3 regions of the Priestia sp. ST2 genome follow, and region 3 is predicted to be linked to each of the others. Evidence: riboswitches for the same ligand, from Rfam matches in the RefSeq annotation. Region 3 holds a riboswitch; each other region holds the start of a gene.
What was found. A riboswitch is a leader RNA that binds a small molecule or an ion and turns the genes downstream of it on or off. The one in region 3 is predicted to bind cobalamin.

Region 1 (5,508 bases), on a different contig from region 3:
ATTTATGAAATCGCTCATTAGGATGACCTTTTTCTTTATATTCATGGACAATGTTCTCCACTATTTCAACAATGTCATCGGGTGCTATGCCTTCCGCCACAATTTGACCTGAATGCGCATTTCGTCCAACCGTTTTAGCTCCTAAAAATAAATCAAACGCACCTTTTCTATAGACAATGCCGATATCTTCTTGAACTGCGCCATAACAGGCCATACCGCATCCATTAATACCAAGCTTCAGCTCTTTTGGCATGTCCATTCCCCCGAGGCGTTTTTGTAATTCTTCCGTATGTGGAATAGCATCGCTTTTTTCTCCATCACAAAAATCACACGCTTTAATTGTGAACACGTCTCCGACCGGAGATAGTAAAAAGGAAGCTGCTTGGAGCTTTTTAATAATCACATCTGGCTGGGCTGTTGGAATTTGAAGTTTGATTTGATGGTCAGGTGTATACTCCATCGTACCTTTTTCACCAACAACTTCTGCTAGTGTTGTCATTTGAACAGGCGTGAATTTCTTATTGGCAAGTCCTGGACTAACCGCGACTTCGAAAATTGACTGTATTGGCTGGTGTACGACCCCAGAAGTGGTTTCACCTAAAATTGCTTGAAGCGCTTCTTCTGCAAGAGCTCGTGAAGTTGCTGTTTCTTCTGGTTTGGTCTGAACTGCTTCAATTGCTGAAGCTGTTTGCTCTACAGTCTCTTCTTGATCGAGAGCCCATGGTTCTGCTTCTTTTCGAAGTCGCTGATGCGGTCTTAGCGGCTGCTCCGTTTGGTTGAGGGTATATTTCCGCTGATACCCGCGCGGTGTAATCATTAAATCGTCGTAAAAGAACGTAGATGAATTTCCGACAACAACGGTAGTCAGCATGCCTATTTCATGGTTTAACATGTCTTTTAAGTTAGTCATTACGACTTCTTCACGGTCACGATAAGCGCTTTTCACAAGACCAACAGGCGTATCAGGAGAACGGTACTTTAATAGAATCCTTTGCGCTTCAACAATTTGTCTTGTTCGTCTTCCGCTCTTTGGGTTGTAAAAAGCCACTACAAAATCTGCTTGTGCAGCTGCTTCAATTCTTTTTTCGATTAGATCCCACGGCGTAAGGTGGTCACTTAAACTAATCGTACAAGCATCGTGCATCACGGGCGCTCCAAGGAGAGATGCGCATGAATTGATAGCCGAAATGCCAGGAATTACTTCCAGCTCTATGCCCGTTTCTTTTTTCCAGCCTTTTTCAATCAACACTTCATATACAAGGCCTGCCATTCCGTATACTCCTGCATCTCCGCTCGAAATGACAGCTACGGTTTTTCCTGCTTCGGCTTGCTTTACAGCTTCCTGTGCACGGCTTACTTCTTCGGTCATTCCCGTACTAATAATTTGCTGATTCGTTAACAGTCCTTGAATTAATTCCACATAGGTTTTGTAACCGATGATCATATCACTTTCTTGAATGGCTTCTCTTGCTCGCTGTGTAATATGTTCAAAGCTCCCCGGCCCAAATCCAATAACTAACAGTTTACCTTTCATGCTAGCTCCTCCTTTATGCGTTACTTTTTACTTTGTCAATTCCTTCTATGGAGTCACTGTTTTCCGGAGAAACGAAACCATTTTGATCATATTCATAAATAAGCGATTCCTTTACACTGCAGCCTCCTGCTAAATGCTCTTCGACAATCCGGTGAGCCACGGTTTCAGTGACCTGCTTGTACCAATCTCCTGAAGGATAGACGATAGCTACAGGAGCATCTTTGCATCGTCCGTTACAGCGCGTACGCGTTGTATGAACCGTTTCATCCAAATCCAGTTCCGTCACTTTATTTCGAATAGCTTGTGTGGCTTCTTCTCCACCTTTTCTCATACAGCTGCTTCCATTACAAATCAATACGTGATGTTTTGTTCCGTTTAAGTTCCACGTCGTCACACTCATTCGCTCCTTTACTAAAAAAAGCGCCTCTATCAATGATAGAGGCGCAGAAAATTCAAACTAAGTTTTTGCACTTCCACCTATATCCCGTAGGGTAAGCTTCGCATTAGAAAAAGGCTGGTTTCCTGACTTCGATTCATCACTTGATTGCGCCTTCCCAAATACAGTGGCATATGCAATCAGCTCCTCTTCACAGTGGCGGGTACCGCGCTGGCTTCACACCAGACTTCCCATTTAACGCAATGTGAACATTGCGCACCTTTTTTGCACGATATGTAGTTTTTCGATACGAGAAAAACCCGCTTCGCTAATATGCGAGCGGGTAAAACGTCAGAATAAGAGTGTACACGAATGCCACTTTAAGCCAACGTTTCCCTTCCCGCTCCCCGGAGAAATAGAAACTTCACAATAAAGACAGGTCTCCTGACTTGTGTATCATTCTACTTGAGAACCTTCCCGTGATTTTTTCACAGTGGTTATACTCGTTCGTCCACACTTACAGTTGCGGGGGCAGTACTGGTCTTTCACCAGTTTCCCTATTAAGCCTTCTTGGCATCTTTACTGTTGCTGTTTGATATATATGAACCTTTTAAACTATCAGAATAATAGAAGTAACTACCATATCATAGCGTACATTTTTTTTTATTTCAACTCTATTCTTTTCGGAAGATACAAGCACCTATAAAAAAACAAGAGCATAAAGTCAGCTCCTGTTTTTTCATTATATAGCTACTAATGTTAAATGAGGATCATTATAATACACCACTTCTGAAAGAACTTTACAGCCATTTGTTTTGGCAAAAGCTTCTCTCGCCTGCTTTTCAGTTTCAAATTCAAACATTTTCATTTCTTTTCCAGCATATACCGTCAGTACCCACATGAAAAGATTCGCCTCCGATTATTGTAGTGATCGCTATATCCACATTATGCCGAAACCATTTCCTTTTGAAAACCCATTCTACAAAACTTGTCACAAGAAACTTTTAAAAATTTAAAAACATTTTAACTTCTGTAAATGAACAAAATGTACAAAAGGTTTAAGCAATATTATACCTCTTTAAAAAGGTGCTTTTTTAACCAACTGTTGCTTCACCAGTAAAAAATATATAGTATTTATTAAAAAAAGAAGCCGGACAGCCGGCTTCTTTTTTAGGAAAGGAAAGTACAGACATCACAATCCCGTCCTGCTCTTTATTTTGCATAAAAATACACTAATTAAATATTGCTTTCTTAAAGCAGAACCATGTTCGACTGCACATAGTGATAAAGAAGCTTATACGTATGGTTTAATGAATCTTGATGCGTTCTCTCAAACGCATGAGAAGAATCAATTCCTGGACCAATTAAGCCGTGTACGATATCGTGTCCGGCACGAATAGCAGCAGAAGCATCTGATCCGTAAAACGGATAAATATCTAATTTGTACTGAATATCATGTTGCTTAGCTAGCTCCACCAAATGCTTTCTCAAACCGTAATGATATGGGCCGCTTGAATCTTTTACACAAATAGACACGGTGTATTCATCGGTAGATTGTCCATCTCCCATAGCACCCATATCAACCGCTAAGTATTCTACTGTTTGAGGCGTAATGTTCGAATTCCCTCCGTATCCAATTTCTTCATTATTTGAAATGAGAAAATGCGTAGTGTATGGCAGTTCGATCTGTTCTTCTTGAATTGTTTTTATGAGCTGAAGCAATAAAGCTACGCTTGCTTTATCATCGAGATGACGAGATTTAATAAAACCGCTTTTTGTTATTTCTACACGAGGATCAAACGAAACAAAGTCGCCTACTTCAATTCCAAGGCTGCGAACATCTTCTGCGCTATGTACTTTTTCATCCAGTCGAATTTCTATATTTTCTTGATTTCGCTCAGCTTTCCCTGCATCTTTATACACATGAACAGATGTTTGATGCATAAGGATGGTTCCTGTAAATACTTCTCCTGATGAAGTTTCAATTTCACAATATTCTCCTTCAATAGAATTGTAGCGAAACCCTCCAATCAAGTCGATTTTCAGACGTCCACTCGGTTTGATTTCTTTTACCATAGCACCTAATGTATCGACATGAGCCGTCAGCATGCGGTGGTGATCTGTATCTTTACCGGGAATAGTAGCGACTAAGCCTCCTTTTCGATTGCGGTACGTTTGAATATTTAGCTCTTTTATATAGTCTTCGACAAATGAAATTACCTTTTCTGTATTTCCAGAAGGACTGGGAATCGAAACAAGCTTTTTAATTAACTGAACAGTTTCCGTCATTATGACACTTCCTTTGTCTCTCATTTCTTTTATTTTACCATATGTTTCAAAAAAGATAACAGTCAGCTCCAAACAAAACAAGCCGGGCAGCTGCCCGGCTTGTTTTGTTTTAAGCTATGTTTGATTTCTTTAATTCATTTGTATAATTTAATGATTTTTGCTTATCAAATTCGCCTTCAGACTTTGACATCACAATTGCAGCTAAAGCATTTCCTACTACGTTAACTGTGGTACGCATCATATCAAGAATGCGGTCAATTCCTGCAATAAATGCCATGCCTTCAAGAGGGAAGCCCATAGATTCAAGTGTAGCAAGTACAACTACAAACGATGCTCCCGGTACACCAGCCATTCCTTTTGAGGTTAACATTAGCACAAGAAGGAGCTGAATTTGATCCATAATGGAAAGGTCGATGCCGTACATTTGAGCAATAAACAGCGATGCCAGCGCCTGATAAATGGTTGAACCATCTAAGTTAAACGTGTAGCCTGTTGGAATAACAAACGATGTAACCGATTTAGAACAACCGAAGTCTTCCATCTTTTTGATAAGAGATGGTAAAACGGCTTCTGAACTTGCCGTTGTAAAAGCAAGAAGCAGCTCGTCTTTTAACACTTTTATCAGCGTAAACATGCTTGTTCCAGCCATTTTAGCAATAATTCCAAGAACCACAAGCACAAAGAAAATCATGGTGAAGTAAACGGCGAACACTAATTTTCCTAATGGAATAAGTGATCCGACACCAAACTTTATAATATTAACACCAATAAGTGCAAATACACCTACTGGAGCAAATTTCATCACCAAATTAGTTACCCAAAACATTGCATCCAAGACGCCTTCAAAAAAGGCTAAAACAGGTTTTCCTCTCTCTCCAATCGAAGCTACGCCTACACCAAACAGTACGGAAAATAAAATGATTGGTAAAAGATCGCCCTCTGCTACCGATTGAAAGACGTTTGTTGGAACAATATGAAGAAGCTCTTGAGCAATGCCTGTACTTTCAGACGTTTTTGCCGTTGCCTCATATTGAGAAATATCGCTTTTTTCAATATGTCCCATATCAACCCCTGCACCAGGGTGGAATAAGTTCGCGGCAATAATCCCCACTACAATAGCAATGGTTGTAACAATTTCAAAATAAAGAATTGTTTTTCCGCCAAGCTTACCTAATTTTTTGATATCGCCTACTCCTGCGACCGCTACGATTAATGCTGAAATCACAATCGGTACGACAATCATCTTAATTAAATGAATAAATATGTCTCCAACCGGCTGTAAAATAGAAATGGCTGTATCGCTTCCATA
Region 2 (5,508 bases), on a different contig from region 3:
AATTTCGAATCGTTTTTGGCGTGTTGTGAAGATAATTCTTTTGATGTTGTCTACTTTGATCCTATGTTTCAAGAGCAAATTGATGAATCGAATGGAATTAACGGTATTAAAGCAATAGCACTGTATACTACGCTAACGCCAATGGCTATACAAGAAGCAAAAAGAGTAGCCAAACAAAAGATCGTGCTAAAAGATCATTGGAAAAGCAGTCGTTTTGAAGAACATGGATTTATCGTACAAAAACGAAAAACATCAAAATTTCATTACGGGACAATTGATATACAATAATAAACAAAAAAGTAAAACGAATCCTGATCATTGAAAAGACTTCCAAAACCTTTTAGGAATTAAAAAGTTTTGGAAGTTTTTTTTATGAATTTCATCTAAAGTTCATAAAAGTATGATATATTTTTGAACATAAAAATACTTTTGTGTTTAAGCATCCAGCAAAAAAGGAATATCTTGTATAGGTTTCCGCTCGGTGTGACAACCTCAAACAGAAGAAGGAAGGTGCTAACTAAAAAGTCTTCGAATGCCCGTAGGCAGCATAAATGAATAAGCAAATATAGGTAAAAAATTAATAAGTATGTTACAATACCTAGTGAGTTATAACAATGAATTTTACGATATGAAAAGACCATATGGGAAAAGATGAGAAAGGAAAGATACGAATGCCTAGATGGATAAAAAGAATGCTAGTTGTATTTATTACAGTATTTACATTTGGGCTTGTCACTCCACCAGAATATTTATACGTTGATGATGCAAAAGCGGACAAGCAACATAAAGCAGGGTATGTAAGAGAAACAACTCCTGTCACAGCTGTTATAGAAGATATTCATTTGCCATATGAAGAACCAAAATATGAAGACGTTTCATCATTTGTTACGTATGCAATGGAATCAGCTGAAAAACAGTCAGTGGAAAAATTCGGAACAAAAATTGGACCTGTCATTGAAGATGAATTTCGTCAAGCAGTGTTACCTAAAATTGAAGAAGTGCTGACCGACATTGGCACTGAACGTGAACAGTCAATTCAGAATCTCGAGATAAGCGAGCATCCTGCTGCTGGCTACGGTGAAAAGATTTTCCATGTATATGACCGGGAAACCGGTCAGGACTTAATACGATTTCATGTACGGCGTGAAAATCCTCCAAAAGATGGATACTGGTTTAATTTTCACTATCATGCGGCTGCAGATAATTTTCAGAAGCATTATGATTTAGGGAAAATTTATTGGAACCGAAACATGCCGCCTAAATGGTTTAGCTGATAATAGACACAACATTCTGCGATTTCGAAATGTTAGCTTTTTTAAGCTAGCATTTTTTTACGTCTAAAACCGTTAGGGTCTAAATAAGCTGAAACATTAGCACAACGATAAAAAAATCGTTTATAATGAAGTCAGACTTCTTACCATAGAATAGTGAGAAGGAACGAATAGATGCTGGAGGTAACACAATGAAACAATTTACGGAAGAAAAACAATTTCGCGAACAAATTAAGAACGAAACACTAAGCGTTGGGATTTTTACGACAACGTGGTGTCCTGATTGCAAACGTTTGGATATGTTCATTGATGAAATCGTTGATGAAAATACAGATAAAGCATGGTTTAAAATTGACAAGGATGAGTTTGAAGAACTTTCTGCTGAAAACAATGTAATGGGTATTCCTTCTCTTCTTGTATATAAAAACGGTGAAAAAATTGCACACTTGCACAGTGCAAATGCTAAAACGCCTGAAGCGGTCCGTGAATTTTTAGCAACTCTTTAATCCCTTAAGCTGCGAGAGCATTCTCGCAGCTTTTTTTTGTGAGAATGGCTATTTCCATTTTTCCATGAGTGGGGTATACTAGGACAAGTGAATAATCGTAAAGCAATAAGGTCTCAATTTAAAGATTGAGTGAAAAGGGAAGTCTGGTGAAAAACCAGCGCGGTCCCGCCACTGTAAGCGCTTTGTGCGTAAGTCAGGAGACCTGCCTTATTGTTAGCTGTGAAACCTTCGAGGAAGGGTGAAGCAGGGTAATGAACATACATATCAAGTATAGTGAACGGATTCTTTTCCTGCTTATCTTGACGTTACCTGCTTTGCTTTCAATTGAAAGTAAAGCTTTTTTATTTTGAAGCTGCCGGCGAGCAGTATACATAGTCAAAGCGGAAAAACGGGATAGCGCTGCTTTTTGCATGATCATTTGCTTTTTCTTTAACGTGGAGGTTTCGTATTCACAATGAACAATATATAGGGGGAGTATTTAGATGAAAAAATGGCTTTCGTATTCCATTATTGCACTGTTAGTCATCGTACTTGCTGCATGCGGTGCAGGCAGCCAAAGCAACAGTGATAAAAAAACGAAGCAAGATACGGCACAAACGTCACAAGCTGCATTTCCAGTGAAGGTAAAAGACGCGCGTGATAAAGAAATTACGTTGAAAAAACAGCCTAAGAAAATTGTTTCCTTAATGCCAAGTAATACGGAGATTGTATATGCCCTTGGCCTTGAAAAAGAATTAGTCGGTGTTACAAGCAACGATGATTATCCTAAAAGCGTAAAGAAAAAAGCGCAGGTAGGAGATATGAACGTTAATGCGGAAAAAGTTATTGCTTTAAATCCTGATTTAGTGCTGGCACACGCTTCAAGTATGGGCGTTTCGGATGAAGTATTTAAACAAATTGAAAGTGCGGGTATTCCGGTATTTGTTGTAAAAGATTCAACAACGTTTGATACGGTTTATGATTCTATTACGCAAATCGGTAAATTAACAGGTAAAACAAAAGAAGCTAATCAAACAATTAAAGACATGAAAGAAAAAGTAGCTTCAATTGAGAAAAAAGCAAAAACGATTTCAAAAGAAGATCGTAAAAAAGTATGGATAGAGGTATCAGGAGCTCCTGAGATTTATACAACAGGAAAAGGTACGTTCATGAACGAAATGCTTACTATGATCGGTGCTGATAACGTAGCAGCTAGTGAAAAGGGTTGGGTTAAGTTTTCTGAAGAGCAAGTTGTTAAGTTAAACCCTGACGTTATTATCGCAACGTATGATGCAGACAAAAATGAGATTATGAAGCGTCCCGCTTGGAGCAGCATGACTGCTGTAAAAGAGGGTAACATCGAGAAGGTTGATCAAAACAAAATCAATCGCTTAGGACCTCGTATTGTAGATGGCTTAGAGGACTTAGCAAAAGCAGTATACCCTGAGGTGTACAATAAATAAGAAGAGGGACCATATTCCAGTTCGAATTGAAAAGGGGATTGGTCCCTTTTCACATCTTAAAATTGAAGAAAGGCCTGAGCTTTTAATCATGAAAACCGAGACTTCTTATAAAACATACAGCTCAGGGGTTTTAGGAACAGGCATTACGGAAACGGACACCTTTTACAATCGATTTGTTCACAAAGACTATTATTCAGATACTCCTTCTTTGGAGTATGAGCAATATTTGATGAAAGAAAATGTGCGCCATGAGCAAATCGTAGGGTTGATGACAGCCGTGTGGTTAAAAGAAAGAGCGGTTTACTGTTATGAAGGCTACGGAGTAAGAGTAGCTTCCGTGATAACGGCTGGAATAGGAAACGCAGTAGATATTACAGCTGACGAAGCTGTCCCGTTCTATTCCTCTCCTGGTACAATTAATATGTTTTTTTTCGTGGAAGGTACGCTTACGGATGCAGCGTTTTTACAGCTTTTTATTGCGGCCACAGAAGCTAAAACAAAAACGCTGTCACAGCTGGGTGTCATAGATCCGGCTACAAAGACGATTGCTACGGGAACATCTACGGACAGCATCTCAGTTGCAGCGTCTCAGCAAGGATCATTATATGAATATGCAGGCTCTATGACCGCTTTAGGGCAAGCGGTAGCCAAGCTGGTGAAAATAAGCTTAGAGCAGGGACTTAAGGGAAAGAGGTGAAGAAATGAGTATTACACAAGCGATAATTGCACACATGACGGCCATGACGATTGCTTTACTAATTGACCGAATTATAGGCGATCCCGAAAATTGGCCGCATCCCGTTCGCTGGTTTGGCAAATGGATTTATTGGATAGATTCTAGATTAAATAAAGGTGCAGGAAAACGATTCAAAGGATTGCTTCTTGTGATAAGTATGGCTGTGCTCGCAGGAGTTGTTCCCTTTTTGTTCCTCCATGCTTTGTACGGAGTTCATTTTATAGCAGGTGTTTTAGTAGAGAGCGTAATGATTGCGACTACTATATCCACTCGTTCTTTAAGCGAAGCTGCTTATAAGGTACAAAAGCCGCTTCAGCTAGGAGATATGGAGAAAGCTAGATATGAAGTAAGTATGATTGTGGGACGAGATACAGATCGTTTGTCAGAAGGAGAAATTGCCAGAGCGACGGTAGAGACCGTGGCTGAAAATACAAGTGATGGTATTACAGCTCCGCTTTTTTATGCATTTATAGGAGGAGGAGCCCTAGCCTTTTTTTACCGAGCTATTAACACATGTGATTCGATGGTTGGGTACAAAAATGACCGCTACTTTCTGTTCGGCTACTTTAGTGCAAAAACCGATGACGTATTAAACTATATTCCAAGTCGGTTAACTGCAGTGGTGATGACGGCTGTTAATGTAGCAAAAAGCCAGTATTCTCTTGGGCATGTAACGAGTTTGATTAAGCGTGATGCTAAGAAGCATCCCAGCCCAAATAGCGGATACGGGGAAAGCGCAGTGGCTGCTCTGTTAGGTATTCAACTCGGCGGGCTTAATACATATAAAGGCATAGAATCTAATCGTGCAAAAATGGGTGAACCACTCATTCCTCTGCAAGCCGGTCATATTGAACAAGCTGTTTTCATTATGAAAAGGACGGTCTATGCTACGTGGTTATTATATCTTTTGTTAGGAGGAGTTATTAGTGCTATTACCTACACATGGAGCTAATCCTAATGTCTTTTTAAAAGCAATAGGGGCCGAGAATTTGTCGCATATAAAAGACTTTAGCGTGAATACAAATCCTTTAGGGGCTCCCCTTGTGCTTCACGAAAAGTGGAACGAATTCAAGGGTGCAGCGTTTAGTTATCCTGACCCTCAAGTAACGGAGCTGAAAAATAAACTTGCAGCTCATCATCATGTTTCAGGTGCTCAAGTGCTGCCTACAAATGGCGCCGCTGAAGCGTTTTTCCTTATTGCTTCGTTATTTTCAGGAGAGAAAGCAGGGATTGTACAGCCGACTTTCGTTGAATATGAACAGGCAAGTAAAGCTTATGGATGTGAAGTGACATACGTTCCTTTATCTGAAGAAAATGGCTGGAGCTGGGATATAGAGTTGATTATGAGCATTCTTCCGGACATAAAAGTACTGTGGATTTGTCATCCAAATAATCCAACGGGCGTTATGTATAGTCATGAGGAATGGATGAAAGTAGTAAAAGCTGCTGCTCATCATGGTACATACTTAATGATTGATGAGGCATTTATTGATTTTGTCGAACATCAGCCTTCATTTGATTCTCTTATTCTGGATTATGAGCATATCATTGTT
Region 3 (5,508 bases):
TTGATTAGTGGTTCGTTTTTTTATGGTGAACGCAGGTTTCAGCTGTTTCGTTTCTTCTAGCAGTTGATTCGAGAGCAAGGCGAAGACTCCTGCGGGACAAGCGGAACAGATGAGACCCCGCAGGCGCACAAGCGACGAGGAGGCTCATCGGCCGCCCGCGGAAAGCGAAGCCTTGCACGGAAATCAACTGCGGGGGAACAAGCGGTTCAGCTCATGTCGGCCTTTGTTCGTCCCCAGCCTCTTTCTTATTAGTAGATACAGAGAGTTCATCTTTTACCCTGTCCTATTAGTGCCTAATAAAATGGAAAGATAGGTTAGCTTATCATAATGTAGACTTTAATAGATATTCATAACTAGCAATTTCTAAAACGAAAGCTAAATGTGCGTTCTGCTTACAAGAAGGTAGTGACCATCATCAACAAATTCTCATATAAATAAGTAAGCTTGTTTACTTTTAACTAAATTTATTTATTAATAGGGGGATTAACTAGTTGATGAATTTGACGCTTCATGAACGTTCTGAAAAGTTATTAAAGCAAAGAATTAAACAATTAAATCCGAGAGATCCATTTAACTTTGTTTTTATGGGAGACAGCAGAGGTGACGGACCAAACGATAATTGTTTCACGATGAGCGGTGAATTTGAGCTTGTGTTAAAAAAGGCGGTGGAATTGAACCCGCTGTTTATTATTCATGGGGGAGACACCGTCTATACAGGGAAAAAAGAGTATTTGGAGCACTTTGTTAAGGTTGTTGAAAAAATCGCCCCGAACATTCCTATGTTTGTATGCGTAGGGAATCATGATGAACTGTACCTTGATGAAAGCAATCTCGAAAACTTCAGAGCCACTATCGGAAAAGTACACTGGGTCATTGATATTCCTGTCTTCAACTTCCGGTGCATCGCATTAAATAATGTCATCAGTCCCAAGAATAAAATATATGGATTTACAGATAGAGAGCTGAATTATTTAGAGCAGCAGCTAGAGGATGCTCCTCGTAATACCGTTGTAGCCATGCATGCGCAGCCGAATATTGGCCGGTGGTCAAATCTTGAAGGGTTTCCTGTAACGACTCCTCAAAGTCAAGAATTTTTTGATTTAATTCAAGAACACCGCGTGAAAAAAGTGTTAGTCAGCCACGTGCATGCGTATGACGAGCAGTTTATTAGAAAAAACAGAAACGGGTCGTTTACGCTTGGAAGAGGCACTGATTTTGTATTGTCAGGAGGCGCCGGCGCTCCCCTTGATTTTGAGCCGCCTTTAATTTTAAATAATTATAATTTTACAGAATTTTTTGTAAGCAGGTACGACATTTTAGGTCCTCTTCTTTGGAAGGATTTTGGACGACCTCGAAGAAATTGTTTGTAAAAACAAGAAAGTAGAAAGCTAGGTTCAAAAAAAGAGGCTGGAACAAAAGGGTTTTAGACGAAGTGAAACGAATCATCGATCAAGATGTGTGATTAGTGGTTCGTTTTTTTGTTAAGGCAAACGTAGGTTTCATGTGTATAGGTCTTTCTAGCAGGTGATTGGAGGACAAGACGAAGACTCCTGCGGGAAAAGCGGAACAGGCGAGACCCCACAGGAACGTATGTGACGAGGAGGCTCAGCGACCGCCCGCGGGAAGCGAAGTCTTGTACGGAAATCAACTGCGGTGTCACAAGCGATTCAGCTCATGTATTCCATTTGCCTTTAGAGTGGATTCATTTTGTTATGTCTCAACCTCTTTTGGAAAAATGTGCATAACTCTTAACGAAACCTTGTAGCAGAAGGCTCAGTCAAACGTTATAATAGATAATGAATGATGATATATTCTCTATATTTGTCATATATTTGTATTACATATGTAATTAAAGAAAAACATTCACTTGATATACTGTTTAATGACTTAACTTTATCTTAAAATTTACAGTGAAATGCCTGTTTATAGAGGCTTAGAACATACACAGCAAATGGAGGAGCAATCATGGCAAACGAAAAGATGCAAGAAGGACTTGATCGTTTTATCAATGAAGATTTAAATGACCTTTTAGGTAGACTGTTCCCCTTAATGGACCGGGAGTGTGCCGAAGAAAAAAGAAAGCTTATCGAAACAGCGGTAGAGTACATTTATTCGTCAGGATATCACCAAGGGGCAAAAGATTTAATCGAAACGCACCGAAAAGATGATTACAAATTGTTAAGGCAAAAGTTAGCGTCAGCGCCTCCTAAAAACTAATTTTTTTGAAATTTCTTTTGACAGCATAAATGTAAGGTGTTAAGATGACTCTACATTCAAAATATTATAAACAATTAAAACTCTTATTGAGAGAGGCGGAGGGACTGGCCCTGTGAAGCCCGGCAACCATTTAACATTCTTGTTGAAAAGGTGCTACATCCTGCAAAGCGTACAGCTTTGAAAAATAAGAGAGGATTTCATAGATACTATGCCTCTCTATTCGTGATAGAGAGGCTTTTTATTTTATGTGAATATGTTTTGAATGAACAATTTTATAAAAATGCATCAGGTGCTGTGTAACGAATGTACGCAGCTTAAAAGGGAAGACCGGTGAAAAGCCGGCGCGGTCCCGCCACTGTAATGGGGAGCAACTTATTAACCACTGTTTCATGTTGAAATGGGAAGGGATAGGAAGCGATGAACCTAAGTCAGGAGACCTGCCTGTTGTATGCACTTAAGCTCTACGGGATATAGAGAGGAGTGAGGAATACGTGTTGAGAAAAACAGGCTATCTCAACTTTAGTTAAGTATGCGTATCATCTCTCTTTTCATTTCGAAAAGAGAGATTTTTTAGTTTACCGATAAAAAATATACAGGGAGTGGAAAAAATGAGCAGTGTAAAAAGTTCAAACTTAGGTTATCCAAGAATTGGTGAAAAACGAGAATGGAAAAAAGCGCTTGAGCAGTTTTGGGCAGGAAAACTAGAGAAAGATATCTTTTTGCAGGAAATTGAGTCTCTTCGTCTAGGGCATTTAAAAAAACAGCGTGACGCAGGAATTGAATTGATTCCAGTCGGCGATTTTAGCTTATACGATCACGTGTTAGATACAGCCGCTATGTTTGGTCTAGTGCCAAAGCGCTTTGATTATGACGGGGGACCGGTATCGCTTGAAACGTATTTTGACATCGCGCGAGGAACAAAAGGTGCGGTAGCTTCTACGATGACAAAATGGTTTAACACAAATTATCACTATATCGTACCAGAGCTTGAGGAATGTACGCCGGCACTTGTAGAAAATCGCCCGCTTCAATTTTACAAAGAAGCAAAACAGAAGCTGAATATTGAAGGCAAGCCCGTTATTTTAGGTCCAGTAACATTTGTGAAGCTGTCAAAAGGATATAAAAAAAGTGAGTTTAAAGAAGTAGTTGAACAATTTGTTCCGCTTTATGCAACTATCTTAGCGGAGCTGCAAGCAGAAGGAGTAGAGTGGGTACAAATAGATGAGCCGGTTTTAGCTACAACGCTATCAAAAGAAGACCTGGCGCTTTACAAAGAAGTCTATCAAGCTTTGAAGGAAGCAGCACCGAATGTAAAAGTCATTTTACAAACGTATTTTGACAGCGTTGATTACTATAAAGAAGTCGTGTCTCTTCCTGTTGAAGGAATTGGTTTAGACTTTGTGCATGACCGAGGCGAAAATCTCACTGCCCTTAATAAATATGGTTTTCCAACTGATAAAGTGCTGGCAGCAGGAGTGATTGACGGACGAAACATTTGGCGTGAAAATTTGGACGAGCAGCTTTTAACGATCAGTGAAATTGAAGAAGCCGTATCAAAAGACCGTTTGATTCTTCAGCCTTCATCAAGTCTGCTACATGTTCCTGTCACGGTGAAAAATGAAGAGACGATTGATCCAGTATTGAAAAATGCGCTCTCTTTTGCAGATGAAAAGCTAAAGGAAATTACGCTGTTAACAAAAGCGGTGCAGCAAGGAAAAGAAGCAATAGAAGAAGAAATAAGCGTAAGCAAGCAGGCAATTCAAGCATTAAATGGATCATCTTTTCGAAATTGTCAAGATGTGCAAAAAGAGCTGAAGCAGCTGCACAGCTATAAAGCAGAGCGACAAGCGCCGTTTGACGTACGTCAGCGCGTTCAGCAAGAAGCGTTTCAACTGCCGCTTCTTCCAACGACCACGATTGGAAGCTTTCCGCAAACAAAAGAAGTGCGAAAAGAGCGTCTAAAATGGCGTAAAGGCGAGTTAAGCGATGAAGCATATGAAGCGTACATTAACGAGGAAATAAAAAAATGGATTGAAATTCAAGAAAACATCGGCTTAGATGTCCTTGTGCACGGAGAGTTTGAGCGTACGGATATGGTCGAATACTTCGGTGAGAAATTAGGAGGCTTTCAGTTTACGAAGTTTGGCTGGGTGCAATCTTACGGTTCTCGCTGCGTGAAGCCGCCGCTTATTTACGGAGATGTATCGTATGAGCAGGCGATGACGATCAAAGAAACGGTCTACGCACAGTCTCTAACAAATAAGCCGGTTAAAGGAATGCTGACGGGTCCGATTACGATTTTAAACTGGTCGTTTGTGCGTGATGATATCCCGCGCTACGACGTCGCAAATCAAATTGCGCTTGCTCTTAGAAAAGAAGTAGAAGCACTTGAAAGTCAGGGCATTTCAATGATTCAAGTAGATGAACCGGCGCTGCGTGAAGGACTGCCGTTAAAACGAGAAAACTGGGACAGCTACTTAAATGCTGCGGTGTATGCGTTCAAGCTAGCGACGGTATCGGTGCAAAACGAGACGCAAATTCACACGCATATGTGCTATTCAGAATTCGAAGAGATTATTGATGCGATTAAAGCGCTGGATGCCGACGTGATTTCCATTGAAACGTCTAAAAGCCACGGTGAATTAATTTATGCGTTTGAAAAACATACGTACAATCAAGGAATTGGACTTGGCGTATATGATATTCACAGCCCGCGCGTACCGAAGCTTGAAGAGCTTCAGCGAAACATTGACCGCGCGCTAAAGGTGCTTGATCCTGCATTATTTTGGATTAATCCCGACTGCGGCCTTAAAACAAGAGGAATCAGCGAGACGGTTGAAGCTTTAAAAGTGATGGTTGAGTCTGCAAAACAAACCAGAAAAAATTTATTACAAAACGTTTAATAATAAGAAAGTAAAGGCCAAGCAGTGTAACCGCTACACTGCTTGGTCTTATGGGATTTTAAAAGGCCAAAAATATCCATTGACACTTCCCGTACATTTTTGTATCTTTTTAAAGGTGTTTTTAAAATCAGGGAGGTACAACATGAGTAACAACAGCACGCAGCACGTTAAAATTGTAACAGCGGATCCATCAGCGCTAGGTCTATTCGGACTTGCCATGGTGACACTTGTTGCATCGTTTCAAAAGCTTGGGGTAACCGATGGTGTTTCATTGGTATTGCCATGGGCGGTTTTTTTAGGCGGAATAGGACAGTTAATCGCGTCTATGCAAGATTTCAAACATAATAATACCTTCGGCGCAACTGCTTTTGGTGCCTTCGGGTTATTT

Region 1: linked by a shared signal. The riboswitch ahead of AC0KUU_RS07210 ((2Fe-2S) ferredoxin domain-containing protein) and the one ahead of metE (5-methyltetrahydropteroyltriglutamate--homocysteine S-methyltransferase) in region 3 are both predicted to bind cobalamin.
Region 2: linked by a shared signal. The riboswitch ahead of AC0KUU_RS10425 (ABC transporter substrate-binding protein) and the one ahead of metE (5-methyltetrahydropteroyltriglutamate--homocysteine S-methyltransferase) in region 3 are both predicted to bind cobalamin.

What each region holds. Positions count from the first base shown of each region.
Region 1 covers NZ_JBVVNT010000002.1:160,765-166,272, reverse strand. Annotated here, with positions in the region: gene cobJ (precorrin-3B C(17)-methyltransferase) at 1-1,534, opposite strand, end outside; gene AC0KUU_RS07210 ((2Fe-2S) ferredoxin domain-containing protein) at 1,548-1,928, opposite strand; cobalamin riboswitch at 2,030-2,209, opposite strand; cobalamin riboswitch at 2,328-2,506, opposite strand; gene AC0KUU_RS07205 (hypothetical protein) at 2,653-2,811, opposite strand; gene AC0KUU_RS07200 (M42 family metallopeptidase) at 3,162-4,199, opposite strand; gene AC0KUU_RS07195 (cation:dicarboxylate symporter family transporter) at 4,309-5,508, opposite strand, start outside.
Region 2 covers NZ_JBVVNT010000002.1:775,634-781,141, reverse strand. Annotated here, with positions in the region: gene AC0KUU_RS10440 (class I SAM-dependent methyltransferase) at 1-288, shown strand, start outside; gene AC0KUU_RS10435 (YpjP family protein) at 672-1,274, shown strand; gene AC0KUU_RS10430 (thioredoxin family protein) at 1,463-1,777, shown strand; cobalamin riboswitch at 1,869-2,001, shown strand; gene AC0KUU_RS10425 (ABC transporter substrate-binding protein) at 2,260-3,219, shown strand; gene AC0KUU_RS10420 (adenosylcobinamide amidohydrolase) at 3,308-3,916, shown strand; gene cbiB (adenosylcobinamide-phosphate synthase CbiB) at 3,921-4,907, shown strand; gene cobD (threonine-phosphate decarboxylase CobD) at 4,882-5,508, shown strand, end outside.
Region 3 covers NZ_JBVVNT010000004.1:654,920-660,427, reverse strand. Annotated here, with positions in the region: gene AC0KUU_RS20910 (hypothetical protein) at 64-252, shown strand; gene AC0KUU_RS20905 (metallophosphoesterase family protein) at 495-1,370, shown strand; gene AC0KUU_RS20900 (hypothetical protein) at 1,966-2,217, shown strand; SAM riboswitch class I at 2,298-2,408, shown strand; cobalamin riboswitch at 2,488-2,676, shown strand; gene metE (5-methyltetrahydropteroyltriglutamate--homocysteine S-methyltransferase) at 2,826-5,120, shown strand; gene AC0KUU_RS20890 (acetate uptake transporter) at 5,263-5,508, shown strand, end outside.